2 regions of the Bradyrhizobium sp. 27S5 genome follow, and region 1 is predicted to be linked to the other one. Evidence: predicted binding sites of a transcription regulator. Region 1 holds the regulator's gene; the other holds the start of a gene.
The links. Region 1 encodes PhoB, which activates phosphate uptake and scavenging genes when phosphate is short. Its sites were predicted from a motif close to TGTCATNNANCTGTCAT; they were not measured.

Region 1 (15,387 bases):
GCGCACGCCGCCCTCGCCCTGCACCGGCTCGATCAGGATGCCGGCGGTATGCGGGCCGATCGCCTTCTTCACCGCCTCGATGTCGCCGTGCGGCACCTGGTCGAAGCCGTCCATCGGCGGGCCAAAACCCTCGAGATATTTTGGCGAGCCGGTCGCGGCCAGCGTACCCAGCGTGCGGCCATGGAAGGCACCTTCGAAGGTGATGATGCGGTAGCGCTCGGGATGGCCCTTGGAGAAGTGATAGTGGCGGACCAGCTTGATCACGCCTTCCATCGCCTCTGCGCCGGAATTGCAGAAGAACACGAAGTCGGCAAAGCTCTGCTCGCACAGCCGGGCGGCCAGCGCCTCGCCGTCCGGGCTCTTGAACAGGTTCGACATGTGCCAGAGCTTGGTCGCCTGTTCCTGCAGCGCCTTGACCAGATGCGGATGCGCATGCCCGAGCGCGTTCACCGCAACGCCCGAGGTGAAATCGAGATAGCGGTCGCCGTTGGTTGCGATCAGCCAGGCGCCCTCACCGCGCTCGAAGCCGAGATCGACCCGGGCGAAGACGGGGAGCAGATGCGACGAGGCGCTGTTGGTCATGGCGTTCACTGCCGGTTTGAAGCCGACAATTGCCGGGCGGCTTGACGCCAGTGCAGCAACGGCCAGCTTCGGAAAACAAAACGGCCGCCTTTGCGGGCGGCACGTACAGGCATTCTATGCTGCGGCCAGTAGGTGTCAATCGCCAGAAGCCGGCCTTTGCCGGCCTTCCTGCGATGCGGAACGAGCGCAATCCGGAGCATTCCGGTGCGGTGGAAAAGCCTCATTGCAGTGCTTAACTTTGTGGGAACATGTGGACGCACGGCCGCGGACTCTTGCGCCAGAGTCACGCCATATTGTAGCGTTTGGCCTGTCGGGTACGACATCTCGTGCGGCAGTACTGGACCCTCTAAGTAGCCTTCGTGTCTCACGTAAACGTTCGGGCGCAAGACCGCGCCCGGCGAGGGCTAAGGGATTCTGGCCGCTGGGATTTTGACCCGGATTTGGCTCGCAGCGCCGCTCCAATGACTGGCCGGCGCGATGCGAAAGGAAGAATGCGATGACTGTATTGACCTGGTCCGACGATCGCGTCGAGCAGCTGAAGAAGCTCTGGGAGTCTGGCCTCTCGGCCAGCCAGATCGCCGCGGAACTTGGCAATGTGACGCGAAACGCCGTGATCGGCAAAGTGCATCGGCTCGGCCTCTCCGGCCGCGCCAAGGCCCCCTCCACGGCGGCACCGCGGCAGCGCAAGGCCCGCCCCGCCCAGCACATGATGCGGGTGGCGCGTCCGGTCTCGCGCGGTAACACCGCGCTGGCGCACGCCTTCGAGGTCGAGATGGAGCCCGATCCGATCTCCTACGACAACGTTGTGCCGATGAGCCAGCGGCTGTCGCTGCTCGAGCTGAATGAAGCCACCTGCCACTGGCCGGTCGGCGATCCCTCGAGCCCGGAATTCTTCTTCTGCGGCGGCAAGGCGCTCGGCGGCCTGCCCTATTGCGCGCACCATTCGCGCGTCGCCTACCAGCCCGCCGGCGATCGCCGCCGGCCGTCGGCGAAACCGCAGATCAAGTGAGCACTCGGGACACTGGCGTAGGACTGAAAAAGAAATCCCCGTGAAAGCGGGGATTTTTTTGTGGCTCGTCGCCCGGATGCATCACCGGCGTCGTCCCGGCGCAGGCCGGGACCCATAACCACGAATGGGTGTTGTTAGAAAGCTGTCTGGCCACTTGCCCATTGCGCCGGCCGCGGCGTATGGGTCCCGGCTTTCGCCGGGACGACGCCGTGTTGCGGCTTGTGAATGCCGCGCGGCCTTACGGCTGCGGCTCGGCCTTCGCGAAGCGGTCGTCGAGCGCGTAGCCGGCGCCGCGCACGGTGCGGATCGGATCCTGCTCGCGGCCCGGATTGAGCAACTTGCGCAGGCGGCCGATATGCACGTCGACGGTGCGCTCGTCGATATAGATGTCGCGGCCCCAGACGCTGTCGAGCAGCTGCTCGCGGCTGAACACCCGGCCGGGATGCTCGAGGAAGAATTCGAGCAGACGATATTCGGTCGGCCCGAGATCGATCGGGCGGCCGGAGCGCGCCACGCGGCGCTTCTCGCGGTCGAGTTCGATATCGCCATAGGTCAGCACGGTGGCAAGCCGCTCCGGGCTCGCACGGCGCAGCAGGCCCTTCACCCGCGCGAGCAGCTCGGGCACCGAGAACGGCTTGACGATGTAATCGTCGGCGCCGGTGGCAAGCCCGCGCACGCGCTCACTCTCCTCGCCGCGCGCGGTCAGCATGATGATCGGAAGCTGCTTGGTCTCGGGCCGCGCCCGCAGACGGCGGCACAGCTCGATGCCGGACAGGCCCGGCAGCATCCAATCGAGTACCACGAGGTCGGGGATGCGCTCCTTCAACCTGGTGTCGGCGTCGTCGCCGCGTCCCACCGTTTCGACGTCGTAGCCTTCCGCATCGAGGTTGTAGCGCAACAGCGTCGTCAGCGCTTCCTCGTCTTCGACTACCAGAATGCGTGCGCTCATCGGTCTAAGTTCTTTCTCTGTGGTGATCCGTTGCCCAAACGCAAACCGAAACACTCAACCCCTGAGCATATTCCCCGTGGAAACGGTTTGTCGCGACGACAATCCGGTTCCGCCGATGCGGATCATGCCCTAGTTGCCCGGCACCGTGGTGGCGAAATTGGTCATATCGCCCTTCGGACGCTTGTCGGTGATCTGCTGGCCCTCGATCATGTAGAACACGGTCTCGGCGATGTTGGTGGCGTGGTCGCCGATCCGCTCGATGTTCTTGGCGCAGAACATCAGATGGATGCAGAACGAGATGTTGCGCGGATCCTCCATCATGTAGGTGAGCAGCTCGCGGAACAGCGAGGTGCAGATCGCATCGACCTCCTCGTCGCCCTTCCAGACGTTCATCGCCGCCGGCAGATCGTGCGCCGCATAGGCGTCGAGCACCGACTTGACCTGAGACAGTACGAGGTCGGTCATGTGCTCGAGGCCGCGGATCAACTTCAGCGGCTGGAAATCGCTCTCCAGCGCGGCGACGCGCTTGCCCATGTTCTTGGCGAGGTCGCCGATCCGCTCGAGGTCGGTCGCGACGCGCATCGCGCTGACGATCTCGCGCAGGTCGATCGCCATCGGCTGGCGGCGGGCGATCGTCAGCACCGCGCGCTCTTCGATGACGCGCTGCAGATTGTCGATCTCGATGTCGGCGGCGACCACGCGCTTGCCCAGCGCGACGTCGCGGCGGATCAGCGCGTCGACCGACTCGGTGATCATGCGCTCGACGAGGCCGCCCATCTCGGCGACCAGGCGGGTCAACTCCTGCAGGTCGCTGTCGAATGCCTTGGCGGTATGTTCAGAAGCCATCGCTTGTCTCCTCAGCCGAACCGGCCGGTGATGTAGTCCTGCGTGCGTCGATCGCTCGGCGAGGTGAAAATCTTGTTGGTGTCGTCGAACTCGATCAGCTCGCCGAGATACATGAAGGCGGTCTTGTCGGAGACGCGCGCCGCCTGCTGCATGTTGTGGGTGACGATCGCGATCGTGTAGTCCTCGGAGAGCTCCTGGATCAGCTCCTCGACCTTGGCGGTCGAGATCGGGTCGAGCGCCGAGCACGGCTCGTCGAACAGGATCACCTCGGGACGCACCGCCACGGTGCGCGCGATGCACAGCCGCTGCTGCTGGCCGCCGGAGAGCGACAGGCCGGAGGCGTTCAGCTTGTCCTTGACCTCGTTCCACAGCGCGCCGCCGCGCAGCGCCTTCTCGACCCGGTCGTCCATCTCGGACTTCGAGATCTTCTCGTAGAGGCGGATGCCGAAGGCGATGTTCTCGTAGATCGTCATCGGGAACGGCGTCGGCTTCTGGAACACCATGCCGACCCGCGCACGCAGCAGATTGAGGTCGAGCTTGGGATCGAGAATGTTGGTCTGGTCCAGCATCAGCTGGCCGACCGCGCGCTGGCCTGGATAGAGGTCATACATCCGGTTGAAGATGCGCAGCAGGGTCGACTTGCCGCAGCCGGACGGGCCGATGAACGCCGTGACGCGGTTGGTGCCGAGCGTCAGGTTGATGTTCTTCAGCGCGTGGTGCTCGCCGTAATAGAAGTTGAGGTTGCGCACCGTGACTTTCGGCGGCGCTTCCGGCAGCGGCACCTGGGGAACGTGGCTCGCGGCAGTCGTGGAGACGGAAAGCTCGGTCATTTTGCGGCCCTTTCGGCACCAAGGATGCGCGCGCCGATGTTCAGCGCGAGCACAGTGAATGTGATGAGCAGCGCACCGCTCCACGCCAGCTCTTTCCAGTAGGCGTAGGGGCTCTGCACGAAGTTGTTGATGGTCACCGGCAGGTTGGCCATGGTCTTGGTCAAATCCCAGCTGAAGAACTGGTTCGACAGCGCGGTGAACAGCAGCGGCGCGGTTTCGCCGGCGACGCGGGCGGTCGCCAGCAGCACGCCGGTGATCAAGCCGGATCGCGCTGCACGATAAGCGATCCGCTTGATCACCAGCGAGCGCGGCAGGCCGAGCGCGGAGGCCGCCTCGCGCAGCGGATTGGGCACCAGCAGCAGCATGTCCTCGGTGGTGCGCAGCACGACCGGGATCACGATCACAGCGAGCGCGAGCGCGCCTGCGATCGCCGAGAAGCCGCGCATCGGCACCACGACCGCACCATAGATGAACAGGCCGATGATGATCGAGGGCGCGCTGAGCAGGATGTCGTTGATGAAGCGGATCACCGAGGTGAGCTTGTCGTTCTTGCCGTATTCGGCGAGGTAGGTGCCGGCGAACAGGCCGAGCGGCGCACCGATGCCGACGCCGATCACGGTCATGATGACCGAGCCGACGATGGCGTTGAGCAGACCGCCTTCGGTCGAGCCGGGCGGCGGCGTGTTCTGGGTGAACAGCTGCACGCTGAGGCCGGCGAGGCCGTTGTAGAGCAGCGTGAACAGGATCAGCGCCAGCCAGGTGACGCCGAACAGCGCCGCGCCGACGCAGAGTGCGCGGATGACGATGTCGCTGCGGCGGCGGGATTTGTAGATCGGGTTCATGGCGCTACTTCCCCGCCTTCGTTTCAAGCCGCATCAGCATCAATCGCGCGCCGGCGAGCACGAAGAAGGTCAGCACGAACAGCAGCAAGCCGAGCAGGATCAGGCCGGACTGGTGCAGGCCGTCGCTCTCGGCGAATTCGGAGGCGATCGCGGCCGAGATCGTGGTGCCCGGCGCGAAGATCGACGACGAGATGCGGAACGAGTTGCCGATGATGAAGGTCACCGCCATGGTCTCACCGAGTGCGCGGCCGAGCGCCAGCATGACGCCGCCGATCACGCCGACCCGGGTGTAGGGGATCACGACGCTGCGGACGACTTCCCAGGTGGTGCAGCCCATGCCGTAGGCGGCCTCCTTCAGCACCGGCGGCACGGTCTTGAACACGTCGACCGAGATCGCGGTGATGAAGGGCAGCACCATGATCGCAAGGATCAGCGCGGCGTTGAACAGGCTGAGATAGGACGGCGGGCCTCCGAACACCGCACCCAGCACGGGCACGCCTTCGAAGATCCGGATCATGAACGGCTGGAACGTGTTGGCCAGGAACGGGCCCAGCACGAAGAAGCCCCACATGCCGTAGATGATCGAGGGGATGCCGGCTAGCAGCTCGATGGCGATGCCGATCGGGCGGCGCAGCATTTGCGGGCAGAGTTCGGTGAGGAAGATGGCGATACCGATGCCGACCGGGATCGCGATCATCATCGCGATGACCGAGGTGATCAGCGTGCCGTAGATCGGGCCGAGCGCGCCGAGCACCGGCGGATCGGCCGAGGGTGCCCAGCGCTGCGTCCAGAGGAAGGCGAAACCATATTCCTTCATCGCCGGCCAGGCACCGACGATCAGCGACAGGATGATGCCGCCGAGGATCAACAGAACCGAAATCGCCGAGATGCGGGTGATCCAATAGAAGGTGAGATCACCCAGCTTGAAGGCGCTGAGGGCCTTGGCGCGATCGTACGGTCCCGCGGCTTCCATCACATCGCTCTGAACAGCCATGTCTGCCACGCCAATCCCCTCTTTACTATGTGAAAGCCACGCAAACCGCTACGCCCCGAAGCGATCTTCACTGACGCAGTTGACCGGGCGCCATTCCGGCTTGCGCCTTCGGAGGCGCGAGCCCGGGCCCCGTCCGCGTTTCTTGCCGCGGTAACGGAGCCCGGGCCTTGATCGCTCAACCTGTGCCGCCCTTGGAAGGCGGCACAGGCCGTGTTCGAAATATCGAACTTAGCTCTTGATGTCCGACGACCAGGTCTTCTCGATCAGCTTGACGACCGAGTCCGGCATCGGGATGTAGTCGAGCTCTTCGGCCGCCTTGTCACCCTTCTCGAAGGCGTACTTGAAGAACTTGAGCGCTTCCTGCGAGGCCGCCTTGTCGGTCGAGTCCTTGTGCATCAGGATGAAGGTCGCCGCGGTGATCGGCCAGGAGGCCTCGCCCGGCTGGTCGGTCAGGATCACGTAGTATCCGGGAGCCTTGGCCCAGTCGGCATTCGACGCAGCGGCCTGGAAGGCGGCGATGGTCGGCTGCACGGTCTTGCCGGCCTTGTTGACCAGCGCGGTGTAGGTCAGCTTGTTCTGCTTGGCGTAGGCATACTCGACATAGCCGATCGCGTTCTTGGTCTGGCTGATGTTGCCGGCAACGCCTTCGTTGCCCTTGGCGCCGACGCCGACCGGCCATTCGACCGCGGTGCCGGAACCGACCTTGGACTTCCAGTCGGCATTCGACTTGGCGAGATAGTCGGTGAAGTTGAAGGTGGTGCCCGAACCGTCCGAACGGCGCACGACGGTGATGGCGTCGCCCGGCAGGGTCAGCTTCGGATTGAGCTTGGCGATCGCCGCGTCATTCCACTTGGTGATCTTGCCGAGATAGATGTCGCCGAGCACTTCGCCCGATAGCACGAGCTCGCCCGGCTTGACGCCCTCGACGTTCACGACCGGAACGATCGCGCCCATCACCATCGGCCACTGGACGAGGCCGTCCTTCTCGAGCTGCTCGGCCTTGAGCGGCGCGTCGGTGGCGCCAAAGGTCACGGTCTTGGCCTGGATCTGCTTGATGCCGGCGCCGGAACCGATCGACTGATAGTTCAGGCCATTGCCGGTGTCCTTCTTGTAGGCGTCAGCCCACTTCGAATAGATCGGGAACGGAAACGTCGCGCCCGCGCCGGTAATATCGGCAGCGAAGGCTGACGTCGAAGCGGCGACCATGCCGGCAGCGACGATTGCTTTGATGAAATTCATGGGGTGGTCTCCATCTTGTGAGCGAAGCGCCGAACGCGCCCGATTGCGCTCACGCCGGTCCATCTAGGAGCGGTCGGTGCTGCTTTTACGAAGGTTGGATGACAGTTGGATGACAGCGCTAAGCAGCTGAAAGTGCTTAGCTTTGGGTCGGTATCGGGGTCTTCGGCCGGGGAAAACAGGCGGTAAAAGTCGCGCCGTTTTTCGGCACGCTTTCGATCAAAAGACGCCCGCGATGACGGTTAAGAATATGTTTCACCAGCGATAATCCGAGGCCGGTTCCGCCCTGGTTACGGCTGTCGCCGACGTCGACCCGGTAGAAGCGCTCGGTCAGCCGCGGCAGGTGCTCCGGGGCGATGCCGGGGCCGAAATCCCGTACCAGGACACGGATTTCGGGGCTTCCCTCGCCGCCTGTGCCCGGAGCGGTCTGGTTGAGCGACACTATGACGCGGCCACCCGAGGCGCCGTATTTGAGGGCATTCTCGATCAGGTTCTCGAATAGGCGGAGCAGTTCCTCGCGGTCGCCGGCGATCGTGACAGGGGTCTGCGGCAGGTCGACGTCAATCTCGACCTGTCGCTCGCTGGCCAGCGCCTCGAGCCCGTCGGCGACCTGACGGATGATCGGCACGATATCGATCGAGGCCTCGGGCCGCACATGGGCCGACAGCTCGACCCGCGACAGCGACAGCAGATCGTCGATCAGCCGCGCCATGCGGGTGGCCTGGGTGTGCATGATGCCGAGGAACCGCTCGCGCGCCCGCGCGTCGTCGCGCGCCGGCCCCTGCAGCGTGTCGATGAAACCGGACAAAGCGGCGAGCGGCGTGCGCAGCTCATGGCTGGCATTGGCGACGAAGTCGGCGCGCATCTCCTCGACCCGGCGCAGCGGTGTCAGGTCGTGGAAGGTCATCAGCATGCACTTCTCGGTGCCGCCGAACTGGGTCGGCACTGGAACCGGCGTGATCACCAGTTCCATCCAGCGATCGACCGGGACGTGGTCGGTGTAGGTGGCCCGCCGCGGCTCGGTGGTCGCGATCGCCTCGCGCAGCGCGGTGATGATCTCCGGCGAACGCAGGGCAAATTGCGCCAGTTCGTTCCGGCGCAGCGCCGGCGCGAGTTCGGCCGCTGCGGTGTTGAGGTGGATGACGCGGCCGGCGCGGTCGAGCAGCACGGCCGGATCCGGCATGCCGGCGACCACGGCGCTGACGGAAGCAGCCTCGACCGGATTGCCACTGCGGACATCCTCACGCGAGGTCCCGGCATCATGTAGCCGCCATGGCACCAGCGCCGCGGCCGCGATGCAGACGAACACCGCGCAGGCGCGCACGAGCGACAACTCGCCGAGTGAAACCACCACGCTCAGCGCCAGCGCCGCGGCGAGCAGGATCAGCGCGGCATGACGCAACCGGTCGGGCCAGGGCGAGAAGATGGAGGAATGCGAATCGTCAATTGCCATCGCGGCGGCTTTCTTCCCGTCGGTTCATGTCTCGCCCAGGCGCGGTCACATCGACCTTCCCTCGGGAGGCATCGGGCCGCTTCATCAGACGCCGGAGTCACCGCGCTTGCGGACCAGAACCGCCTCATGATGCGGCTCAGCGCGGGGACCCGAATCAGCCTGCGGCAGCCGTTTGAGTCGGGCGCCGACGATAACCTCCCGAAACGTCAGCAAGATTACAGATATGACGAACGGCGCAATATAGTAGAGCAGGCGGAAGAGCAGCATGCCGCCGAGCAGGTCCTCGCGGTCCATCTGCCAGAGGCCGACCAGCATGGCGGCGTCGAACACCCCGAGGCCGCCCGGGGAGTGGCTGGCAAAGCCGAGCAGGGTCGCCGACACGAAGATGACGGCGACCACGACGAAGCCGAGATTGGGCTCGTCCGGCACCAGCACGTACATCGCCAGCGCGCAGAAGCCGAGGTCGACGATGCCGATCGCGATCTGCAGTAGCGTCAGCGGACCGCCCGGCAGGGTCACCGTCCAGGGGCCGCGGCCGACCACCCGCGGCTGGGTCCAGACCCAGACCACATAGGCAACCAGCGCGATGATGATACCGAACGCCAGCGTGCGGTTGAGCCAGGGCGGCAGCTGGTCGATGTTGGCGGCAGCCTCCGGGTGGTAGGCGATGCCGAGCCCGAGCACCGCGGCATTGCCGAGCCAGAAGGTGAGGCCGGCGAGAAAGCAAATCTTGGCGACGTCGATCGCGTTCAGTCCCCAGGCCGAATAGATTCGGTAGCGCACCGCGCCGCCGGTGAAGACGCTGGCGCCGACATTGTGGCCGATCGAATAGGAGGTGAATGCCGCGAGCGCGTTGATGCGATAGGGCACGTGGGCGTGGCCGATCGCACGCACCGCGAACAGATCGTAGAAGGTCAGCGTGAAATAGCCGGCTGTGACAAACAGCCCCGCCAGCGCGATTTGCCGCGGCTCGGTGCTCTTGATGGCCTCGAGCACCTCGTTGGTGTCGATGCCGCGCAGCATGTGATAGAGGACGTAGCAGGCGATGCCGATGACGGCGATGCTGATCACAACACCCAGCCGATGCAGGATTTGCTTCTGGCGCAGAAACGCCATCGCCCTGCGTATTGCTTCCAGCATCTAGACCTCGAATTGCGATCCCGCGACGACGGCTCCCGGGCGAACTCCGCCGGCGCTTCGCTGTGTCCTGCCCCGTGTAGCGCGTTTTAAGCCGGAGTGGAATTCGTCGAAGGACAATAAAACGCGCATCTTCAAGATATTAGGGATGATTCATGACAGCGGATGCACAAATATGCGCGTTTCTCGCCACCTTCGACAAGACTTGACATTCCCGTGCGGTAGTTAGCCCGCCGAACGGCCCGCGAGGCATCCGGAATACTACGGGGAGGAAGCCGCGAGCGGCGGCGCGGTCATGCCCGCGCCGACGCCACCGCGGTGACGATTTCCGAGGCATCGGGGAAATGCCCCTTGACGCGGCGGGCGATCACCTTGCCGTCAAGCCTGACCTCGAAGATGCCGCCCTTGCCGGGCACCAGCACCGCATCGAGCCCAAAGCGTTCGCGCAGCAGCGAGGCCGCCTCCCTGGCACGCTTCTCGTAACCGCAGGGACGGCAATAAATGATCGAGAGATCGGTCATGGCGTGGCCTCCCGTCCACTCATGCCGCGCGGCGTTGCGCGCTCGCGGCCTCGATCCCGGCGATCCAGCCTGCGACCGAGCGGCCGATCGCCTCCGGATGATCTTCCTGCAGATAGTGCGCGCCGGCGCCGAGCTGGATAACCGCGCAATGCTGCAGCGTCGCCGCGAATTCGGCGGCGAAGGCCGGCGACACCAATGCGCCGGGCGATGCCGCAAACAACAGCTTCGGATAGCTCGATGCCGCAAGCGCCGCGTGTGCTGCGGTGAGCGCCTGATCGACATCATCAGGTTCGCCTGCGATCGGCAGCTCGCGCGGCAGCATCAATGTCGGCTTGCGACTCTCACGCGTCGCAAACGGCGCGCGGTAGGCGGCCATCTCCTCCTCGCTGAGCTTGCGCAGGATCGAGCCGGGCAGCACGCGTTCGATGAACGCATTGTTGTCGAGGACCATCGCCTCGCCCTCGCCCGGTGTCCTGAACTTCTTGAACGTCTCCCGCGCCGCGTCGTGCTGGTGGAAGTCGGACCAGTCCCGCATCGGACGGATGAACTCCATGAAGGCCAGCCCGCGCACGAGTTGCGGACGGCGCGCCGCGAGATGGAACGCGAGCGCCGTGCCCCAATCCTGCGCGACGAGATACGCCGAATTGATGCCGAGCGCGTCGATCAGCGCGTCGAGATAGTCGGCATGGTCGAAGAAGCGATAGGCGATATCGGGCTTGCCGGACTGGCCGTAGCCGATCAGGTCGGGCGCGATGCAGTGCCCGACCGGCGCGACCAGCGGCATGATGTTGCGCCAGATATAGGACGACGTCGGATTGCCGTGCAGGAACAGCACGTGCGGCGCGTCGCTGCGTCCGGTCTCGCGATAGGCCATCGTGGTCCCGAACACGGAGCGATGATGCAGGCTGATCTCGGCGGACATGGTCATGGCAACTCCTTGAACACGGTTTGGAATGCGATCGTCTTGAAACGCGTCAGCGCGGCTTCGCTGCGTTCGACCTTCATGCGCAGCATCGCGCCCTGCCAGGATGCGAGCAGGAAATCGGCAAGCGCGTCGGGATCGAAGTCGGAGGCGATCTCGCGCTTGGCCTGGGCTTCGGCGATGCAGGCCGCAAACGGCACGCGCCATTCCCGGAAGATGTCGTCGAGCTGCGCGCGCAGCATCTCGCTCGAGCCTGACGCCTCGAGGCTGAAATCGCCGATCAGGCAGCCGCGGGTGAAGCCGTCATGCGCAAGCTTGCCGGTGATGAGGTCGAGATAGCGGCGCAGCCTTTCGCGCGGCGGCAGCGCGGTGTCATCAAGCGCTTCCGCGACGAGGCCGCGCACATAGAGGAAGTAGCGGTCGAGCACCTCGGAGGCGAACAGCTCCTTGGAGCGAAAATGGTTGGTGAACGAGCCCTGCGGGGCGCCGGCGGCGGCGGTGACGTCGCGCACGCTGGTGCCGTGATAGCCGGTGCGGAACATCGCCTTGAGGCCGGCGTCGAGGATGGCATCGCGGAGAGAGGGTTTTGGCATGGACACAATTTAATACGTACGTACGTATTGATGTCAAGCCGCAAAATGATTGCGGCCGGCGCCGCGCATGGCGGCGTCGTTCAGGCCTGAAGGATCAGGTTTGGGGTCAGCTCGCGGGCTTGCTGCGGGAAACTACCCAGTCGCGCAACCAGGAGCCGATGGCGCAGCCGACGAGATAGAGCGCGAACATGACCAGGAAGAGATCGAGCCAGTAACCGAAGCGGCCGGGCACGATTCGCGCGAACGACGCGGTGACCAGCGCGGCGGCGAGCAGCGCCAGCCAGCCGATCCAGACCTTCGAGACGCCCTGCGCCCGATGCACCACCGCAATCCAGCCCATGCCGAAGCCGAGCAGCGCTGCGCCGAGCAGCCAACCCCAGAAGAATGTCGCGAGCACGGTCATCGCTACTTCACCACGAATTCGATGCGGCGGTTCTGCGCCTTGCCGTCTTCACTGTCGTTGCCGGCGAGCGGCTGCGTGCTGCCATAGCCGATCGGCGTGAAGCGGTTGGCGGGCAGCCCGGCGCGCACCAGGTAATCGACCACGGCCTGCGCCCGACGCTCCGACAGCGCCTGGTTGGCGGCTTCCTCACCGTCGCTGTCGGTATGGCCGACGACCTCGATCGTGGCATTCGGGCAGCGCATCGCGGTCTCGATCAGGCGGTCGAGCAGACCGGCGGAGTCAGGCACGATGTCGGCCTTGCCGGATTCGAAGCGGATCTTGCCCTTCGAGAGGATCTCGGAAAACAGCTGCTGGCACACGGTGGGATCGACCGGCGCCGCGGCCGGCTTGACCGTGACCTCGGCCTTGTACTGCCAGCCCTGCGGAAAGTCCTTGCCGAGCCCGTCGCGGATCTGGCCGGCCGCGGCATCATAGAGCGCATCGCCCGACAGCTTCACCTCGCGGTCCGAGACGACAAGCGTTCCGGTCGACAGCCGCGACAGCGCGCCGAGCGCAGGCGCCACCGCCGCCGCAAAACCCGACGGCGCGCCGAGGCTGGCCTTGAGATTGTCGACCACCTTCTCGCTGAAGAACTTGCGGCCGGCGGCCGCGACCAGCGCGGCATGCACGTTGTTGTCAGGCACGTATCCGGTCAGTGTCAGCGTCACCGCGACCGGGTCCTTGTAGGCCTGGAATACGTAAGGCGGCGCCTTGATGTCGTTGGCGGCGACCGAATAGCCTTCCGGCAGGTTCTTCAGCGCGGCCGCGACCGCTTCGCGGCCGCCGAGCTCGCGGGCCATGCCGGCGAGGTTAACCTTGCTGTCGGTCAGCGTGATCTTGCCGTCCTTCAGCTTGCTGATCTGGTCGAGCAGCAAAAGCGCCGCCGCGTCGAACCGCGACGGTGCGCCGCGGGCGAGCGCCATCTGATCCACAACCTCGACACCGCCGAGGCTGGCCTTCGCGGCCTCGGTCAGCTTGCTCTTGCTCGACGGCAGCGGCGCATTGCCGCCAAGCGTGACCCGCACCACGTCGCGTTCGGCGGACCAGACATAGGGCTTGGCCTCGGCAACAAGGCGGGTCTCGTCGTTGACCAGCCGCACGCCCGGCACCGCCTCGACCGACGCCACCGCGCTGAGCCGGCCGTCTTCGGAAAAGGCGTTGGCCGCAAACATCACGTCGCGGCCGTCGACGCTGATGCGGCGCTTGTCGAGCACGGTGTCCTTGAGTGCGGCATTAGAGCGCGCGGCAAGGTCCGCTTCGACCGTTGCCGTGCTGGTCCAGGCCGCGATACCCCAAAGGACGACCAGTGGAATCACGCCCGGCCACCACTTGCTACTCCACTTGAAAAGTCCGTGCATTCAGGGTCCTGCGGGCTCGGGAACCAGAGAGAAAACAAACCCTTGGCTGACTGTCAAACCCCAAATCAAGCATCATGGCGGGGGCGCCATGTCGGACCGGAATAACAGTTTCTTCAGTGGTCTTTCGCTAAGTTTGCGGCGGAATGCAAATCGGCCGGCCGGCGCCCTCATGAACAACTCCGCAACACCGTGATCCGTGCCGGGCTGGAGGCGTTGTATTTTTCGGGCGCGCATCATTTGCTGCGGCCGATCTTCGCCGGCGTCGGCGCCATCTTCATGCTGCACCACGTCCGCCCGCGGCGCGGCGACGCGTTCCAGCCCAACCATCATCTCGAAGTCACGCCCGACTTCCTGCGCGCGATGCTGGCGCATCTGCACGCGCTCGACGTCGATGTCGTCAGCATGGACGAGGCGCATCGCCGTCTCACCGAACGGAACTTCGCGCGGCGCTTCGCCTGCTTCACCTTCGACGACGGCTATCGCGACAACCGCGATTTTGCGCTGCCCGTCATGCGCGAGTTCGGCGCGCCGTTCACGGTCTATGTCGCGAGCGATTTCGCAGAGGGCTGCGGCAGGCTGTGGTGGATCGCGCTGGAGCGGGTGATATCGGCGGCGTCCGCGATCGAGGTGCCGATCGATGGCGCGATGACGAAGATCGACACCTCGACGCCGCCGGCCAAGCGCACAGCTTTCGGCCGCATGCACGACTGGCTGCGTTCCCTGCCGGGCGAGCAGGAGATGCAGGCCGAGATATCAGCGCTTTGCGCCCGCCATGGCGTCGACGAGGCCGGCATCGCGCGCGAGCTGTGCATGTCCTGGGACGAGTTGCGCGGCTTTGCCGACGATCCGCTGGTCACCATCGGCGCGCACACCATCACCCATTGCAATCTCGCCAAGCAGAGCGAGACCATCGCATCGTTCGAGCTCGCGACCAGCCGGGCGCGGATCGAGCAGGCCCTGCAGCGGCAGGTCGCGCACCTCGCCTATCCCTATGGCGACCGGATCGCCGCCGGGCAGCGCGAATTCGCGCTCGCCAAATCGATCGGCTTCAAGACCGCAGTGACCACCCGGCCCGGCATGCTGTTTGCCGAAAGCGCCGACCACATGACCGCGTTGCAGCGCGTCTCGCTGAACGGCAATTACCAGGAAGCGCGGCTGTTGCCGGTCCTGACCTCAGGCGCCGCCACCGCGGTGTGGAACGGTTTTCGCCGCATCGACGCGGCGTGATCGAGCGACGTCCCTAAATTGCTTGAGCATGATCTCTTCGGAAAACCGCTTCGCACTTTTCCGGATCATGCTCTCAGATCACCAGCAACAGCCCCGACACCAGCAACAGGCTGAGGATCACGCGCCTGAAATTGGCCTCGTTGATGTTGCGGAAGGCAAAGATGCCGAGCCACGAACCGGCCAGCAGCGCCGGGGCGCCCAGGATGATGTCGTAGGCGACCTTCATCGAGAGATCGCGATGCAGCAGCATCATCACGAGCGCGGATATCTGCATCGCGGCGATGAAGGGTTGCACGAGGCCGCGCTGCTGCTGCTTCGGCACGCCATGGATGTCGCACCAGATGGTCGGCAGCGCGCCGGGCATCGCGGTCAGCCCGCCGATGAGGCCGCCGCCAAACCCGACAAGCGCGTTGCGCCCTTCCGGCAACCGGCCGTAGCCGATCGCG
Region 2 (15,387 bases), 1.5 Mb from region 1:
TTCTGATTCAAATCAGAACCGAAGCTCTAGACGCCATCGCGAATTCGTGGGGAGCGGCTTTGCGTGCGCCTACGAACCTTCGAACTTGAATGAGACTTTCATCTTGGCACGGTAGGCTTCGACCTTGCCCGCGGCGTCCAGTTGCAGATCGAGCTCAACGACCTCGGCGACGCGCAAATCGCGCAGGGACTCTCCGGCCCTGCTGACCGCCGCTGCGGCCGCCTTTTCCCAGGAGTCCTTGCTGGTACCGATCAGCTCGATAACCTTGTAGACGCTCTCAGCCATGTCGTCCTCCCGTTGTTGTCAGACAGGACGCAAACGCTCCTGCCGCGACCAGCCTAACATCGGGATTTCCGGGCTGATAGGATGCGCCGCACCAATCAGCGTGCAGGGCGGCGCGCCGGCACCGTGCAGAACTTCGACCACGCGATCACCGGGACCGCGCAATCGATCCGCTTCGTTTTGAAAGCGCTAGCTCTATCGGCCTGCACGACGCGCACCGTGGCGCGGCACATGGACAACGCCGATGCCGCTCTCCTGGGCCTGAAGCGCCTGCAGCACTGCGGGCGGCTCCAGTACCAGTTTTGCCGCCGGCGTCGGCGCGCCGTTATTGAGCACGTCGCGATAGGGATAGAGCGCCTGGTAGGCGGCCGGCTCGGAGATTGCAGCCTGGGCCGAGGCCGCCGTCGCCGTGACGGCCGACAGCGCCAGGGCCAGCGCGATGGTTTTGAACGTGGTTCCGACGTGGGAAATCCTGGTGGTCATGGTAATGCTCCCGCGATTTGCATCGCATACGATTAACTCGTTCGCGCTTGATAAAGGCAGCGCGCGAGCCGACTTCAAGTATCCCGATTTAATCGGATGCGATTTATTCGGGCGCGGGGCTTCAAATATCCGTGTGACCCGGCAGGCTATGCGCGGCAGGCAAGGCTGCTGTGTTTGCGCGGCGTCGCTGGCGCCGAAGTCGCGTCAGCCGGCATGCTGGTGATCGCATCAGCAGATCCGGGCAAAATCGGATTCAACGCACGGCAGGCTTGCCGGTCGCGTGCACGAGCATTCAAGCTTCGCGCTTGGAGACGTCCGGCCGATGCACGACGCCAATTCCCGCTGCTGCCGGAATTGTGCATGCAACCGCCCGCCGATGAGAACCTTGCAACGAGATGCTTTCGGCAGCACCGATGCACTGCTTTCGAAGCCGGTCAAATTCGAGCCGGATCGGACAAGCGGCCGAGGTTGGCAGGGTTTAACATCCGCGCCATAGTGAATGGCTATCGTGATCGTGAGCCAAGTGGAGTGAGCCATGGACGTGCAAGCCTCTGGTAACGAAAACCAAAGCACGCCCGAGCCGGCACCTGCACCAGGCCAAGAGAATCCGCCTGCGAATCCGCACGCCGCGACGCGCACGCCGGCCATCATCGTCGGTGTCATTGCTGCCATCATCGTTGCGCTGTCGATCTATTATCTGCTGCGGCCGGAACCGCTGCTGGTGCAGGGTGAGGTCGATGCCACGCGGCTCGATATCGCCGCGCGCGTCGACGGACGGGTCAAGGAGATTCCGGTCGAGCGCGGCCAGAACGTCACCGCAGGCGCCGTGCTGGTGCGCATCGACAATCCGGAAACCCTTGCAAAACAAGACCAGATGCGCGCGGCCAAGGCGGTCGCCGACGCCCAGCTCGCCAATGTGCTGGTCGGCACGCGGGCCGAGACCATCGCTGCGCGCAAGGCCGAGATGGAGCGCGCGGAGGCAGCCCAGGTGCTGGCGCAGAAGACCTTCGATCGCGCCAAGACGCTGACGGAGCAAGGCAACGCGCCGCAGGCGCGTCTCGACCAGACCACCGATGCGCTGCATGAAGCCGAGCGCGGGCTCGATCAGGCCAAGTCGGCCTATGAGCAGGCGGTCAACGGCTACACCAAGGAAGAGCGCGCGATCGCGAAAGCCAATGTCGAGAAGGCCGAAGCGGACATTCAGAGTGTCAAATCGGTCATTGATCAGCTCGCGGTCTACGCGCCGGTCGCCTCGCAGGTCTATCAGCGCAATGTCGAGCCGGGCGAATATGTCTCGCCGGGCGTGCCGCTGGTGACGCTGATCGATCTCGGCGATCTCTGGATCCACTTCGATCTGCGCGAGGATCTGGTCAAGGGCCTCAAGGTCGGCGACAGATTCGACGTCCGCATTCCCGCGCTCGACGACCGTCTTGTCACCGTCGAGGTCAAGCTGATCGCAACCCAGGGCGAGTATGCGAGCTGGCGGGCGACGCGCGCCACCGGCGATTTCGATTTGCGGACATTCTCGATCCGCGCCTACCCGGTGCAGCCGGTGCCCGAATTGCGTCCGGGCATGAGCGCCTATCTCGACTGGCGGTCGCGCCAATGAGGCTGGCATCGAAGCCGGGATTCTGGCTGGTCGCGCAACGCGAATGCCTGTGGCTGTTCCGCGATCGCGTCGCGCTGCTGTTGATTTTCGGCGTGCCGCTGTTCGCGTTCGTGGTGCTCACCACCGTGTTCAGCCAGCCGGTGATCCGCGGGCTCGGCGTCACCATCGTCGACGCCGACAAGTCGGATACCTCGCGCGCATTGATGCAGCATGTCGCGGCCTCGCCAAGCTTGCGCATCGTCGACGATTCCGGATCGCTGTCGACCGCGGTGCAGGACATCCGGTCCGGCAAGGCGATTTCGGCGATCTTCATCCCGCCGAATTTCGAGCGCGACCTGAAGGCCGATCGCCGTCCGCAGTTGGTCGGCTTCTACAACCAGCAGTTCCTGACCGCGGCCGGCATCGCCTCCTCGGGGCTGAGCGATGCGCTGACCGCCGCCGCGAACGCGGCAGCTCCCGCCAGGCGCGCGGCACCGGCGCCGTCCTCGATCGGCACGCTGAGCGCGGAGACCATCGCGCTGGTCAATCCGCAGAAGAACTACGCGCAATTCCTGCTGCGCGCGCTACTGCCGACCATCATCCATGTCGTGATCACGCTCGCCGCGGGCTATTCGGTCGGCTCCGAATTCCGCCGCCGCAATGCGCGGGAGTGGCTCGCAAGCGCCGGCGGCGATCCGATCGCCGCGTTGGCCGGCAAGCTAGCGCCGCTGTTTGCGATCTTCGTCGTGATCATGCTGGCCCAGCCGCTGGCGCTGGAGGGCGTGCTGCAGATCCCGTTCAAGGGCGACGCGCTGCTGATGATCGCCGCCGCCTCAATCCTCATCATCGCCTATCTGTCGGTCGGCGCGCTGCTGCAGCTTCTGGTCGGCGATCTCGCGACCGGATTGGGACTTGCCGGCCTGATCGCCTCGCCTGCGTTCGGCTACGCCGGCGTCGGCTTTCCCACCATCGGCATGAATACGTTTGCGCAGGTCTGGAGTGCGATCCTGCCGCTGCGCTGGTACATGGCGGTGCTGATGGGACAGGCGGCGCGCGGGTTGCCGGCAACGGAATCCGCTGTTCCCTTCGCCGCGCTCGCCGGTCTCGCGCTGCTGTTTGCCGGCCTCGCCTGGTTGCGGATGGCGAGCCTGACGCGCAGGGGCTGGTTTGCGACAGAGCGACCGGCCGAACCGCCGGTCAGCGAACAGACATCGCCAGGCGTCGGCGGCGCCTTCATCGGGGAGTGGCGGCGCGTGCTCGGAACGCGCAGCGCCTTCACCCTCCTATTCATCGCCCCGCTGATCTACGGCATCTATTATCCGCAGCCCTATCTGAACCAGATCCTGCGCAAGCTGCCCATTGCGGTCGTCGACAATGATCTCAGCGATCTCTCCCGCCAGATTGTCGAGACGCTCGATGCCAGCGGCACGTTGAGCGTGACGGTGCGCGCTCGCACGCTTGCGGAGGCGCGCACCGCGATCGACCGCGGCGATGCGTTTGCCGCGGTGCAGATCCCGCCCGGTACCGAACGCGACGTGCTCAAGGGCATCACCGCCCACATTCCGGTCTACGCCGACGCCACCTATCTGTTCGTCTTCAGATCGACCGCAAGCGGCGTCGCCACCGCGATCGGCACGCTGACATCGGAGCTGGTGTCGCGCGGCGGCCGCGCCGACGGCAGCCTGGTCAAGGCGAAGCTCGCGAGCCTCAGCCCATCTGACGTTCTGCTGCAACCGATCTTCAACCCGGTCGGCGGCTATGCGAGCTACATCGTCCCGGCGGCATTCATCCTGATCCTGCAGCAGACGCTCCTGATCGGAGCGGCGATGCTGACCGGCACCGCGCTGGCCAGCGGCCGCGGCGCGTTCGCCGGCGTATTCGGGCGCGGCATCGCCCATCTGACGATCTATTTGCCGGCGCTCGCGCTCTATCTGATCGTGCTGCCACGCATCTACGGTTTCTCGACGCTTGGCCATCTGCCGCAGATCTTTGCGCTGGCGACCGTCTTCCTGCTGGCGACGAGTTTTATGGGACAGGCGATCGGCGCCTGGTTCACGCGGCCGGAAAACGCCACCATCCTGCTGCTGGCGACCAGCCTGCCGCAATTCTTCACCGCCGGCTTTGCATGGCCGCGCGAGGCCATCCCCGCTGCGGCCACCGCGCTGGGCCGGCTGTTTCCGGCCGACTCCGCGATCGACGGCCTCGTGCGCATTAACCAGCTCGGCGCCAGCATCTGGGAGGTCTCGCATGACTGGCTCGGACTGTGGTGTTTGGCGCTGGGCTATTTCGCACTCGCCGTGATCTCCGCGCTGGTGTTCAAGAGAGGACAGCAACATGCCCAACGCTAGGCGCATCGCCCTGATCGCGGTCCCGCTTGTGCTCGTCGCGGGCGCGCTGATCTATTCCGAGAAGCGCGCGAGGTCGTCCCCCGCAACCGTCGGTGTCGTCCGCTCGACCGAGGTCAGGGTCGAGCCGGAGGTGAACGGCCAGCTGGTATCGATCGCGGTCGAGAAAGGCGCGCGGGTGCATGCAGGCGACGTTCTGGCGAAGCTCTCCGCGGTCGAGTTGACCGCGCAGGCCGACCAGGCGCGGGCCGCGCTCGCCGCTGCCGTCGCAAGCCGCAACAACGTCTATGCCGGCGTTCGCCGCGAGCAAGTCGATTCCCTGCAGGCGGCCATCTCCAAGGCCAAGTCGCGCCTCGAATATGTCGAGGTCCAGCTCAAGCGGATCACCACGTTAGCGAGCCAGAGTTTTGAAACCCAGCAGGCACTCGACCAGGCGGTAAATGACGTTGCCGCGGCACGCGCCGGCGTGGCGGCAGCCCAGGCCAATTACGACGCCGCGGTGGCCGGGCCGACCAAGGAGGAGCGCGCCATCGCCGACGCGCAGGTGCAGGCGGCCGCGGCCGCCGTCGCGGTGCTCGAGCGCCGGCTCGACAAGATGGTGTTGCGCGCGCCGGCCGACGGCGTGGTCAGTGTCATCGCTGCGGAAGTGGGCGAGAACGTTCGCGCGGGCCAACCGATCCTGATGGTCGCGGCGGCCGGCAAGCAATGGCTGTCGTTCAACGTGCGCGAGGATCATCTCGACGGCCTTGCGATCGGAAAGACCGTGAACGTGATCCGGAATGCCGCCGCCGGCGCCACCAAGGCCGCCATCACCGAATTGCGGCCGCTCGGCACCTTCGCCACCTGGCAGGCCGAGCGCGTGATCGGCGATCATGACCGCAGCACGCTGCGGCTGCGTCTCGATCTCGCCGGCGCTGCGGAAGGCCTCGAGCCCGGCATGACCGTCCGGATCGAGCGATGAAGCGCGCGACGCTCGGCCCCGAACCGCGGTGACGTGCGCGTCGCCGCGATGCATTTCAAAAGCTTTTGTCGGCCCACCCCGCCCGACAGTCATCCAGCTGTCAGGAGATTGAGACAAGAAGACAGCAGCGTCGAACGGCTCGGCCCTTGTGGCACTCGACCCGACGCTACACCAAAGATGGAGGCGTGGCCGTGAAGCACATTCGTTCAGGACGGAAAGTACATCTTGCAGCGATGCTGTTCGGTGCGGCGGCTTTGGCGATGCTCCCGCCATCGATCGCGTCAGCGCAAACCACGTCAGTGCCGGCCGGCAACAAGCCGTTCCTGACCCTCGATGGAAAGCCGCCGCTCGTCATCGGGCATCGCGGCGTGCCGGGCCTGGTGCCCGAGGAGACCGAGGCATCGTATGAGCTCGCCGCCGATCTCGGAACGGACGCGCTCGAAGAGGACCTGCACCTGACCAGGGATTGCGTGCTGGTGGCGCGTCACAACCCCTGGCTCGGCGACAATACCAATGTTGCCGAGGTGGCGAAGACCAATGCGGCGGTTGCGGCCCGCAAGCGCACGGCGCCGGGTGTCCGTCTCAAGCCGAACTGGAGCCAGCCTCCCACCGGCGGGCCGGCCGAATTCCCCACCGACCTGATCGATCCGGCCGATCCCAAATCGGTGCTGAAAGCGCTGATCGTCGACGGCGATGACCATACCAATGACTGGTCGATCACCGACTTCACCATGGCCGAGCTGAAGGACTGGATCGCCGGCACTACCTATGATGCGGCCAACGAAAGGCCGAAGCTGTTCAACGGCAAATTCCCGATCATCAGTTTCCAGGACGTCATCGACATCGCCAAGGCCAAGAGCAAGGCTGTGGGGCGTCCCATCATGGTCTATCCGGAGACCAAGAATCCGACCTGGAACAATGCCCAGGCCATCGCCAATGGCTGCGGCGCGCCCGGCAGCCGCCCGCTCGAGGATGCCCTGATCAAGATCATCAGGGATAACGGCCTCAACGCAAAGGACGCTCCGATCATCGTTCAGAGCTTCGAGCCCGGCAGCCTGAAATACATGCGCAGCCACGGGCTTCAGACGCGGCAGGTCCAGCTGATGGACGGCAACGGTGTCGACTTCAATACCGGCAAGGTCCTGCTGAACAACATCGCCACGTCCCGTCCGTACGACTGGACGGTTGCGGGCGACTCGCGCGGCTTCGATGCGATGCTGACCCCTGAGGGCCTCGCGGAGATCAAGACCTATGCCGACGGCATCGGTCCGTGGAAGGCGTATATCGTTCCGTTGAAGATCTCACCCTGGAAAGACCGCAACGCCGACGGCAAGCCCTACAAGGGATCGACGCCGGAGGCCTCGACGCAGGAAGCAACCAGCGTCATTGCCGATGCGCACAAGCTCGGCCTGTTCGTGCATGTCTTCACCTTCCGGAACGAGAAGAAATATCTGGCGGCCGACTATCGCGGCGATCCGGGCCTGGAATACCTGAAGTTCTTCCGTCTCGGCGTCGACGGGGTCTTCACCGATTTCACCCACACCGGCGTTGCCGCCCGCGCGGCCTATCTCCGCGAACTGGGCTGGTGACGCCGGCCATGCGAAGGCCGCGGATGCATATCGTGCAGCACCGCGGTCACACGTTCATCTGAAAGCGATACTGTCCGGCCTGTGGCCGATGGCAAGGCGCGACGGAAGGGCCTCGCGCTCCGGCTCCTGAGCGCGGCCGGACGGGTACACAACCTCCGCCTCACTTCCCCTTGAGCGCCAGCGCGCTGGTCAGGTCGCCGAGCGGCTTCTGACCATGAGCGGCGATCGCAGCGTCGCGCACGGTGATGCCGTGCAGCGTCGGCAGTTCGAAGCGGCGCGTGATGAAGCGCAGGATCGATGTCGTGTCCATCGGCGTATGGTCGACAAAGCCGCGGCGCGCATAGGGTGAGACGATGATGGCCGGGATGCGCGAGCCAGGGCCCCAACGGTCGCCCTTGGGCGGCGCCACGTGATCCCACAGGCCGCCATTCTCGTCATGGGTGATGACGACCAGCATATGCGGCCATTGCGGGCTCTTCTCGAGATGCGCGACGACATCGGCGATATGGCTGTCGCCGGCCTGGATATCGGCATAGCCCGAATGCTCGTTGAGGTCGCCCTGCGGCTTGTAGAAGGAAACCTGCGGCAGCTTGCCGTCGTCGATCGCCTTGATGAACTCCTTGCCCGCCAGGCCGCCGTCAAGCAGATGCTCGGCACGGGCCGCGGTGCCCGGGGCGAAGCTCGCATAGTAATTGAGAGGCTGGTGGTGATACTGGAAGTTCGGCACCGGCGACTTGTTGCCATGGTCGAGCACATCCTGCCAGGCCCCGCCATACCAGGCCCACGTCACGCGCTTGAGGCTGAGCAAGTCTCCGATTGTCGGCTCGATCTGCGGCACAAGCGTCGTCGCATTCTTCGGATCCGCATAGGCCTTGTCGCCATCCTTCGCGGGGTCGTTGCCGCTCGGCTGATAGGGCGGCTGCATGGTGTTCACGGCGTAGAAATCAGGGGTGAGATTGCCGTCGCCGGCATATTTCGGAATGCCGTCCATCGCCGATTTCGGCGAGTTGGCGGCCTGCGTCAACGTCACGCCGTCGCGCTCGACAACGGAGATCGACGGCTTGGCGGGGTTGGTATCGGCACGGGGATAGTAAGGTACGCAGGCGCAGACCAGCCATTGATGGTTGAGGAAGGAGCCGCCGAAGGCCCCCATGAAGAAATTGTCGGCCAGCACATATTTCTCGGCCAGCTTCCACATCGCCAATTCCGATCCGTCCCAGAGGCTCATCACCAGGGCGCCCGAGTCGGCATGGGCGACGAATTTGTCGTTACGCCCGCCATTGATCTGCATCTGGTTCTGATAGAAGCGGTGCCAGAGATCGCGCGTGATGGTGCCGTAGCTCAGCTTGAAGCCCTTCGGGTCGTCAGCATAGAAGGGGCGATTGGGCAGATGCTCGGTCTCGGCCTGGGTGATCGGCGGCGTGACACCCTTGGCGGTCAGGCCTTCCCAGATCGGCGGCAACTCACGGAACGGCTTGCCGTCGCGATCGCGCTGGATCCGCGTCGAGGCGGACGCCCTGGCCGCGCCATTCGCGCCCGGAAAACTGCCGTAGAGATTGTCGAAGCTGCGGTTCTCCGCATAGATCACGACGACCGTGTCGATCAGCGCCAGATCGCCGGCGGCATCCTTCCTGGCGCCCGGACTGTCCCCGGCTGCCAGCACCGGACCGCACGCACCGATCAAGAAACTCGATGCAAAAACGACAACCGCCGATTTCGTTCGCATTCCAGCCCCCTGCACTCACCGGATTGTTGCTATCGTTCCGTTCGGTCTTCGTCATAGCCCAGACGCTCGGCAAAGGCACCTTCGGATCGCCATGACGATGTCCAGCCATAGGCGCGGTTTGCAACATGCGGATTAAGTATCGGGCTTTCGCGTCCGCGATCGTGCTGCTGGCTTTGGCCATCGGTCCCGGCCAGGCCAGGCAGGAAATGTCGCGTGCCGAGGCGCGCCGGTTGGCCGAGCGGCTCAGCGCACTCGGTCAGGCCCTGTTCTTCGATCCATCTCTCTCGCCGTCCGGCAAGCTCGCCTGTTCATCCTGCCACGATCCCACCCACGGTTTCGGCCCGGCCAATGCCATGGCGGTGCAACTGGGAGGTGGCGACCTTCGTCAGCCAGGGGTGCGCGCCGTCCCCTCCCTGAAATATCTGCAGGTGGTGCCGTCCTTCACCGAGCATTTCCATGATTCCGAGGACGAGGCCGACGAAAGCGTCGACAATGGCCCGACGGGTGGCCTCACCTGGGATGGGCGGGTCGACCGTGGTGCCGACCAGGCCAGGATTCCATTGCTCTCGGATTTCGAGATGGGCAATCGGAACAAGGCCGACGTGGCCCGCCGGGTGCTCGCCGCAGGCCACGGCAAGGCGATCGCGGCCATTGTCGGGCCCAAGAAGGCCGCCGATCCCGCCACCGTGTACAAGACGGCCCTCAAGGCACTCGAAGTGTATCAGCAGGACTATGTGTATCAGCAGGACTATCGGACTTTTTATCCCTATTCGAGCAAATATGACGCGGTGCTGGCCGGCAAGGCCGAACTCACGCCCGCGGAAGCGCGGGGGCTCGACCTGTTCAATGCAGCGAACAAGGGCAATTGCGCCTCCTGCCATATCAGCCGGCGGGGCAATGACGGCACCCCGCCCCAGTTCACCGATTACGGACTGATTGCACTCGGCGTGCCGCGCAATCCCGACATTCCCGCCAACAAGGACCCGGCCTATTTCGACCTCGGCCTCTGTGGACCCCTGCGCACGGATTTCCTGAAGCGCGAGGACTATTGCGGCCTCTTCCGTACCCCGACACTCCGCAATGTCGCGCTACGCCAGACCTTCTTTCACAACGGCGCGGTCCATTCCCTGCGCGACGCCGTGCGGTTCTATGTCGAGCGGGAAACCCGGCCCGAGCGTTGGTACCCGCGCAACGCCGAAGGCAGCATCGACAAATATGACGATCTGCCCGACAGGCCAAAGGCCAACGTCTGCATGGATCCGCCGTTTGACCGCAAGGCTGGAGATGAGCCAGCCTTGACGTCGGCCGAGATCGACGATGTCGTTGCCTTTCTCGGGACGCTGACCGACGGATATCAGCCGGCGAAGTGAAGGCTCACACCGAGCCCGGCGCCCGCCACCCGGTCGTGGCCTCAGCCTCAGCCAGATTTTTTGGGCAACCCGAGAAGGCCTGCTACCGCCTCGGCCCCTTTGCCGGAAGCGGAGACGTCCCCATTGTCCCTGACCTCCACGACAGCGCCATTGGAGAAACTGAGGGACCAGCCATCATCCGTGCCGTTCCGGCGCCGATCGGTCAGCTCAATACCAGCTGCGGAAATCACTGCGGTGGCCTTGTCGACGTCCATGGTCGTCACCTCTTGCAGGCGTCGGAATATTCTTCCTCGGCCAATGGATCGTGAAGTCGAGGCACTCTAGAGCGTTTTCGAGCGAAGTGGATACCGGTTCGCGTGAAGAAAACGCGTCAAAACAAGAATCTAGAGCTCCGTTCCGATTCCATCGGAACGGAAATAGCTCTGGAGGAAGGGATTGGCGGCTGTATGAACCAGGCGGAGGTTTCCGCAACATCAAGTATGAGTCCGCGGCGTCTCGTGCGACAGCAGACGAGCCGACTTTCGTGCAAGGCACAACAAGACGCGCCCGGTAGCACCGGGCGCGTTTGGCTTTCACAGCATGCGATGCGCGTTACTCGGTCGCGTATTTGAACTCCGGCATCGCCTTCAGCTCATCCTTGGTCGCATTGAACACCGCGTGGTCCGGATACCAGGGATTCGGCTTCGCCGTCGCGGCAGCAGGTGCCGCGCCCGTGGTGGTCGTCGACTTGGTCGTGCTGCCGGTGTTCGACGCGGCGGCGCCGGTATAGGCGATCGGCTCGCTTGCAAACTTCACCTTGTCGAGCGGCACGGCGACCAGATGCTCGCCGACGCCAAGGAAACCGCCGACGCCGATCACGACCACCTTGATGGCACCGTCCTTGTCCATCAGCAGATCATTGATCGAGCCGACGCTCTCGTTCTTGTCGTTGTACACGCTGAGGCCGACGACCTTGGAGGCGCGCCAGTTGCCCTGATATGAGGCCGGTGACGTGGTCGATGTCGTCGATGCCGCCGGAGACATCTTGTCGCCCTTGTCGGTCGGCGTCTGCGCAAAGGCTGCGGTTGCAAGCAGCGCGGTGCCGGCAACGCCGGCGATGATGGATTTCATCAACATGTGGCTCTCCTCATTTCGAAAATCGATGCAGGGAAAACCCGTCATCTCGGCAACCGTTCCTACCGGGCCTGCGATCAAAAGCCGCCCCACTGCGGAGGAACGCCGTGGAAGCGATGCAGCAAACCGGAGCGTGTGGACGTCAAGCGCATGGAACGCTGCGGTGCTTGACGAGAGCGATCTTGATCTCTCAAGTAAGCTGCGGTTGAGCCTCACGACTGCGCCGGACGCGCAGTCCCTGATGTGACGATGTTTGGCTCACTAAGTCGTCCCGGCGAACCGCGCTGCGCAGGCTGGCGCTCGCCGCAATGTTTGCGCGAAGTGCCGCGCGCTCAGAAGCCGCCCCAGTAAGGCGGCACGCCGTAGAAGCGATGCAGCTCGACTTCCTGCGAGCGGTCGCCCCAGTCGAAGTCCCTGTCGGCGCGGAACGACGGTGCGCGCTTCAGCTCGTCATCCTCGATGTCGAACTCGTAGGCCTCGAACTTCGGATTGTAGTGCAGCCGGCCCCAGGGCAGCGGAAGCAAATTGGTTCCGATGCCGAGGAAACCGCCGAAGCTCAGCACCGCGTACGACACCTTGCCGGAGATCTTGTCGATCATCAGCCGCTCGATGTGGCCGACCATGTCCCCGTTGGCCCGGCGCACCGCGGTACCTTCGACCCGATCGCTTGCAATGAGCTGATGCGGTCTGATGCTGGTGTCGGTCTCCGTCTCGGTCCTGACCTCGACAGCCATCTCACCCTCCTGGCCTGAAAGTAGAAACAACGCGTCGCCGGGGGTTCGGGTTCCGGCCCCGGATATGACAGCCAACCTTCCCTTTTCGGGCCGCGGCGATCACGGACCCCGGGGCTCCGGCCGGCAACAGATCGGCCCGAATTTCAACGCATTGGCTTGATGACAGAACGATAACTTTTCTCCGCCCCGGCGACCTGTAAACTCCATCAGCCGGGCAAGATTTCAGAAATATACTGAAACAAAATTCCTGAGCCGCTTCCCCCGAATCACGGACAAAAGAGTCGGTATGACCCAGGCTGCGCCCAATATCCTAGTCGTCGAGGACGACCGCGAGACGCGGTCCCTCATCGCAAAATATCTCCGGACCAATTCCTGCCATGTCACGACCGCCTCCGACGGCCGCGAAATGGCCAAGGCCATGACCGACCACCGGGTCGATCTCCTGGTGCTCGACGTCATGCTGCCCGGCGAGGACGGCCTCAGCCTGTGCCGCAAGGTGCGCGCGGAGTCGCAGACACCGATCATCATGCTGACCGCACGCGGCGAGGACGTCGACCGCATCCTCGGCCTCGAGATGGGTGCCGACGACTATTTGGCCAAGCCGTTCAACCCGCGCGAGTTGCTGGCGCGCATCAACGCGGTGCTGCGCCGGCAGGCCGCCGCGCGGAACGCCAGCGCGATCGAGGGCGCGACCACGCTGAGCTTCCTCGGCTGGCGCATCGACATCCGCCTGCGCGAGCTGCGCAACCCGGAGGGTGCGCGCGTCGCCATGACCAGCGCCGAATTCGACCTGCTGCGCACCTTCTGCGAGCGGCCCGGCCGCGTGCTGTCGCGCGACAGCCTGCTCGACCTGACGCAGGGCCGCAGCGCCGGTTCGTTCGAGCGTTCGATCGACGTGCTGGTGAGCCGCATTCGCCGCAAGATCGAGCCCGATCCGCAGGAAGCCACCATGATCAAGACGGTGCGCTCCGGCGGCTATGTGTTCACTCCGAGGGTGGAGGCGGTTGCCGCCACGAGCAACTGACCATGAAGCTGCTGCGCCTGCTGAGTCTGCGGGGGATCGGCGCCCAGATGGCGGCGCTGGTTGTCGTCTCGATCGTCGCGCTGCATCTGATCATTACTGCCACGTTCCTGATCCATCGCCCTGACCGGCCGGAGCCTTCGGACCGCTGGCACACCCAGCTCGCCGCTGCCGCGCAACTGCTCGGGCATGCCCCGGCATCGGAGCGGCCGCGGCTCGTGGCCGACGTTGCCCGCGCCTTCCCGCAACTCGCAATCGGCGACCTGCCAACCGATACCGGCGCGCTCACCGAGACCGACACGCCGAGCCTGCACGCGCTGCGCCGGCTCGGCGCCGGCTATCACGTCTTCCTGCTGCCGCGCGAGGCGGGCAATGCGCCGCATGACGGCGACATCCGCCGCGTCGCGATCCGCCTGCCCGATGGCGCCATGTTCGCCGCCAACCTGATGCCGGACCAGCATATGCGGCCGTTCTGGGGTGGCCCGTGGATGATGACGGTGCTGTTTGCCGTCATCAGCGTCACCCTGCTCGGCCTGTGGGCGGCATGGGCGCTGACGGCGCCGCTGTCGTCCTTCGTCAAGGCCGCCGAGACCTTCAGCCTGAACGGCGCCTCCGCGCCGCTGCCCGAGCGCGGCCCCGAGGAGATCCGTTCGCTGGCCAAGGCGCTCAACCGGATGCGCGAGCGCATCACCGCCTTGATCGACGACCGCACCAAGATGCTGGCCGCGATCAGCCACGATCTGCGCACGCCGATCACGCGGATGCGGCTGCGCGCCGAGTTCATCGAGGACGAGACCCATCGCCACCGCATGCTGCGCGACCTCGACCAGATGCGCTCGATGCTGGAATCGGTGCTGTCGTTCCTGCGCAACGACCGCAAGCTCGAGGAGATGACGCTGGTCGACATCGCGAGCACGCTGCACCTCGTCATCGACCAGTTCGCCGACATGGGGCACAAGGTGAGCTACGAGGGGCCGCAGCACGCCATGGCGACCGCGCGGCCCGCCGATCTGCATCGCTGCATCACCAATCTGGTGGAAAATGCCGCACGCTTCGGCGGCGAAGTCGCCGTCCGGCTCGACGTCAAGGCCAACAGTCTCGTCGTCGACATCGAGGACGACGGCCCCGGCATTTCGGACGCGCACAAGGCGACCGTGCTGGAGCCGTTCGTGCGCGGCGACCAGGCGCGCAACATGGACGAGGCCGAGGGCTTCGGCCTCGGCCTGTCGATCGCCAACGTCATCGTGCTCGCGCATGGCGGCACGCTGTCGCTGCACGATCGCAAGCCGCACGGGCTCGTGGTCCGGATCGAATTGCCGGCGCGTCAGCAGCAACAGTTGCAGCCGCCGCAGAAATCTGCGGCCTGATCAGGCTGATCTGAGCGACAACAAAGATTTTAGGCGGCGAGTGGCGTGAGCTGAGCTACGTCATAGATCGCGATCGCCTCGAAGCGGTAATTGCAGGCGCGGCAATTCCACAGGAATGACGTGCGCCCCTCGCTGTGCTCCACCCAATCGGGGCGGGCAATTGGCTTGCCGCATTGCGCGCAGGGATTTTCGCGAGGCATATAGCCGGTGTCCTGACGGACCATGGCGCATCTCCCGAATGTTGTTTTTTGCGTGCTTTGGAAGGGACAGACGCGCTGACTGAGCGCGCGCTGCCATGGATGAAGTGTAAACCTTCACCGAATCGTTTGCACGAAAAACCTTTGTGGATAGCGTGCGGCAAAAAGCGGCCAACAAAATTAGAAGCGAAGACAATTTTTGGCTGAGACGATTGAAGCGAACAATTTGAAGCATCTGTCTTCACAATCGCGTCGTCCATTTGACCGGCACCCGAACAATCACCGACGCAGAACGTTCGCTGATGCGAAGGTTTTGCCACATTCCTGCCCGCTCGCCGTACCATTCAGACCGCAGAACCGACGCGCATCTGAAAGCCCCGAGCGACCGAGATGAAGACCGTACAAGCCCTTAGCTGCCTTCTCAGCTGCCTTGCCGCGATTGCGGTGCTGGCCTGCAGCACCAGCGCGCATGCACAATCGCGCGCGCAATATGAGGCGATGGTGGCGGCCGAGGCGCAGGCGAACCTGGTGCCGGAAGAGCTGGTGCATCGCGTCATCGTGCGCGAGAGCAAATACCATCCGCAGCTGATCGGGCGCGGCGGCACCATCGG

Region 2: a site for PhoB is predicted at 5,747-5,763, ahead of WDM24_RS31230 (glycerophosphodiester phosphodiesterase family protein). Genes of this name have one in related genera too.

What each region holds. Positions count from the first base shown of each region.
Region 1 is NZ_CP147714.1:8,091,718-8,107,104, forward strand. It holds gene WDM24_RS38110 (aspartate aminotransferase family protein) at 1-582, opposite strand, end outside; gene WDM24_RS38115 (GcrA family cell cycle regulator) at 1,079-1,591, shown strand; gene phoB (phosphate regulon transcriptional regulator PhoB) at 1,830-2,540, opposite strand; gene phoU (phosphate signaling complex protein PhoU) at 2,670-3,386, opposite strand; gene pstB (phosphate ABC transporter ATP-binding protein PstB) at 3,398-4,216, opposite strand; gene pstA (phosphate ABC transporter permease PstA) at 4,213-5,058, opposite strand; gene pstC (phosphate ABC transporter permease subunit PstC) at 5,063-6,052, opposite strand; gene pstS (phosphate ABC transporter substrate-binding protein PstS) at 6,281-7,291, opposite strand; gene WDM24_RS38150 (ATP-binding protein) at 7,428-8,741, opposite strand; gene WDM24_RS38155 (lysylphosphatidylglycerol synthase domain-containing protein) at 8,826-9,881, opposite strand; gene WDM24_RS38160 (Rdx family protein) at 10,172-10,399, opposite strand; gene WDM24_RS38165 (haloalkane dehalogenase) at 10,419-11,327, opposite strand; gene WDM24_RS38170 (TetR/AcrR family transcriptional regulator) at 11,324-11,914, opposite strand; gene WDM24_RS38175 (hypothetical protein) at 12,021-12,317, opposite strand; gene WDM24_RS38180 (OmpA family protein) at 12,320-13,714, opposite strand; gene WDM24_RS38185 (polysaccharide deacetylase family protein) at 13,904-14,941, shown strand; gene WDM24_RS38190 (sulfite exporter TauE/SafE family protein) at 15,015-15,387, opposite strand, start outside.
Region 2 is NZ_CP147714.1:6,600,260-6,615,646, forward strand. It holds gene WDM24_RS31205 (dodecin family protein) at 70-285, opposite strand; gene WDM24_RS31210 (hypothetical protein) at 478-765, opposite strand; gene WDM24_RS31215 (HlyD family secretion protein) at 1,301-2,374, shown strand; gene WDM24_RS31220 (ABC transporter permease) at 2,371-4,701, shown strand; gene WDM24_RS31225 (HlyD family secretion protein) at 4,688-5,659, shown strand; gene WDM24_RS31230 (glycerophosphodiester phosphodiesterase family protein) at 5,851-7,248, shown strand; gene WDM24_RS31235 (acid phosphatase) at 7,409-8,974, opposite strand; gene WDM24_RS31240 (cytochrome-c peroxidase) at 9,100-10,344, shown strand; gene WDM24_RS31245 (hypothetical protein) at 10,392-10,598, opposite strand; gene WDM24_RS31250 (PRC-barrel domain-containing protein) at 10,936-11,460, opposite strand; gene WDM24_RS31255 (hypothetical protein) at 11,441-11,704, shown strand; gene WDM24_RS31260 (PRC-barrel domain-containing protein) at 11,790-12,191, opposite strand; gene WDM24_RS31265 (response regulator) at 12,478-13,215, shown strand; gene WDM24_RS31270 (ATP-binding protein) at 13,218-14,579, shown strand; gene WDM24_RS31275 (hypothetical protein) at 14,609-14,803, opposite strand; gene WDM24_RS31280 (lytic transglycosylase domain-containing protein) at 15,167-15,387, shown strand, end outside.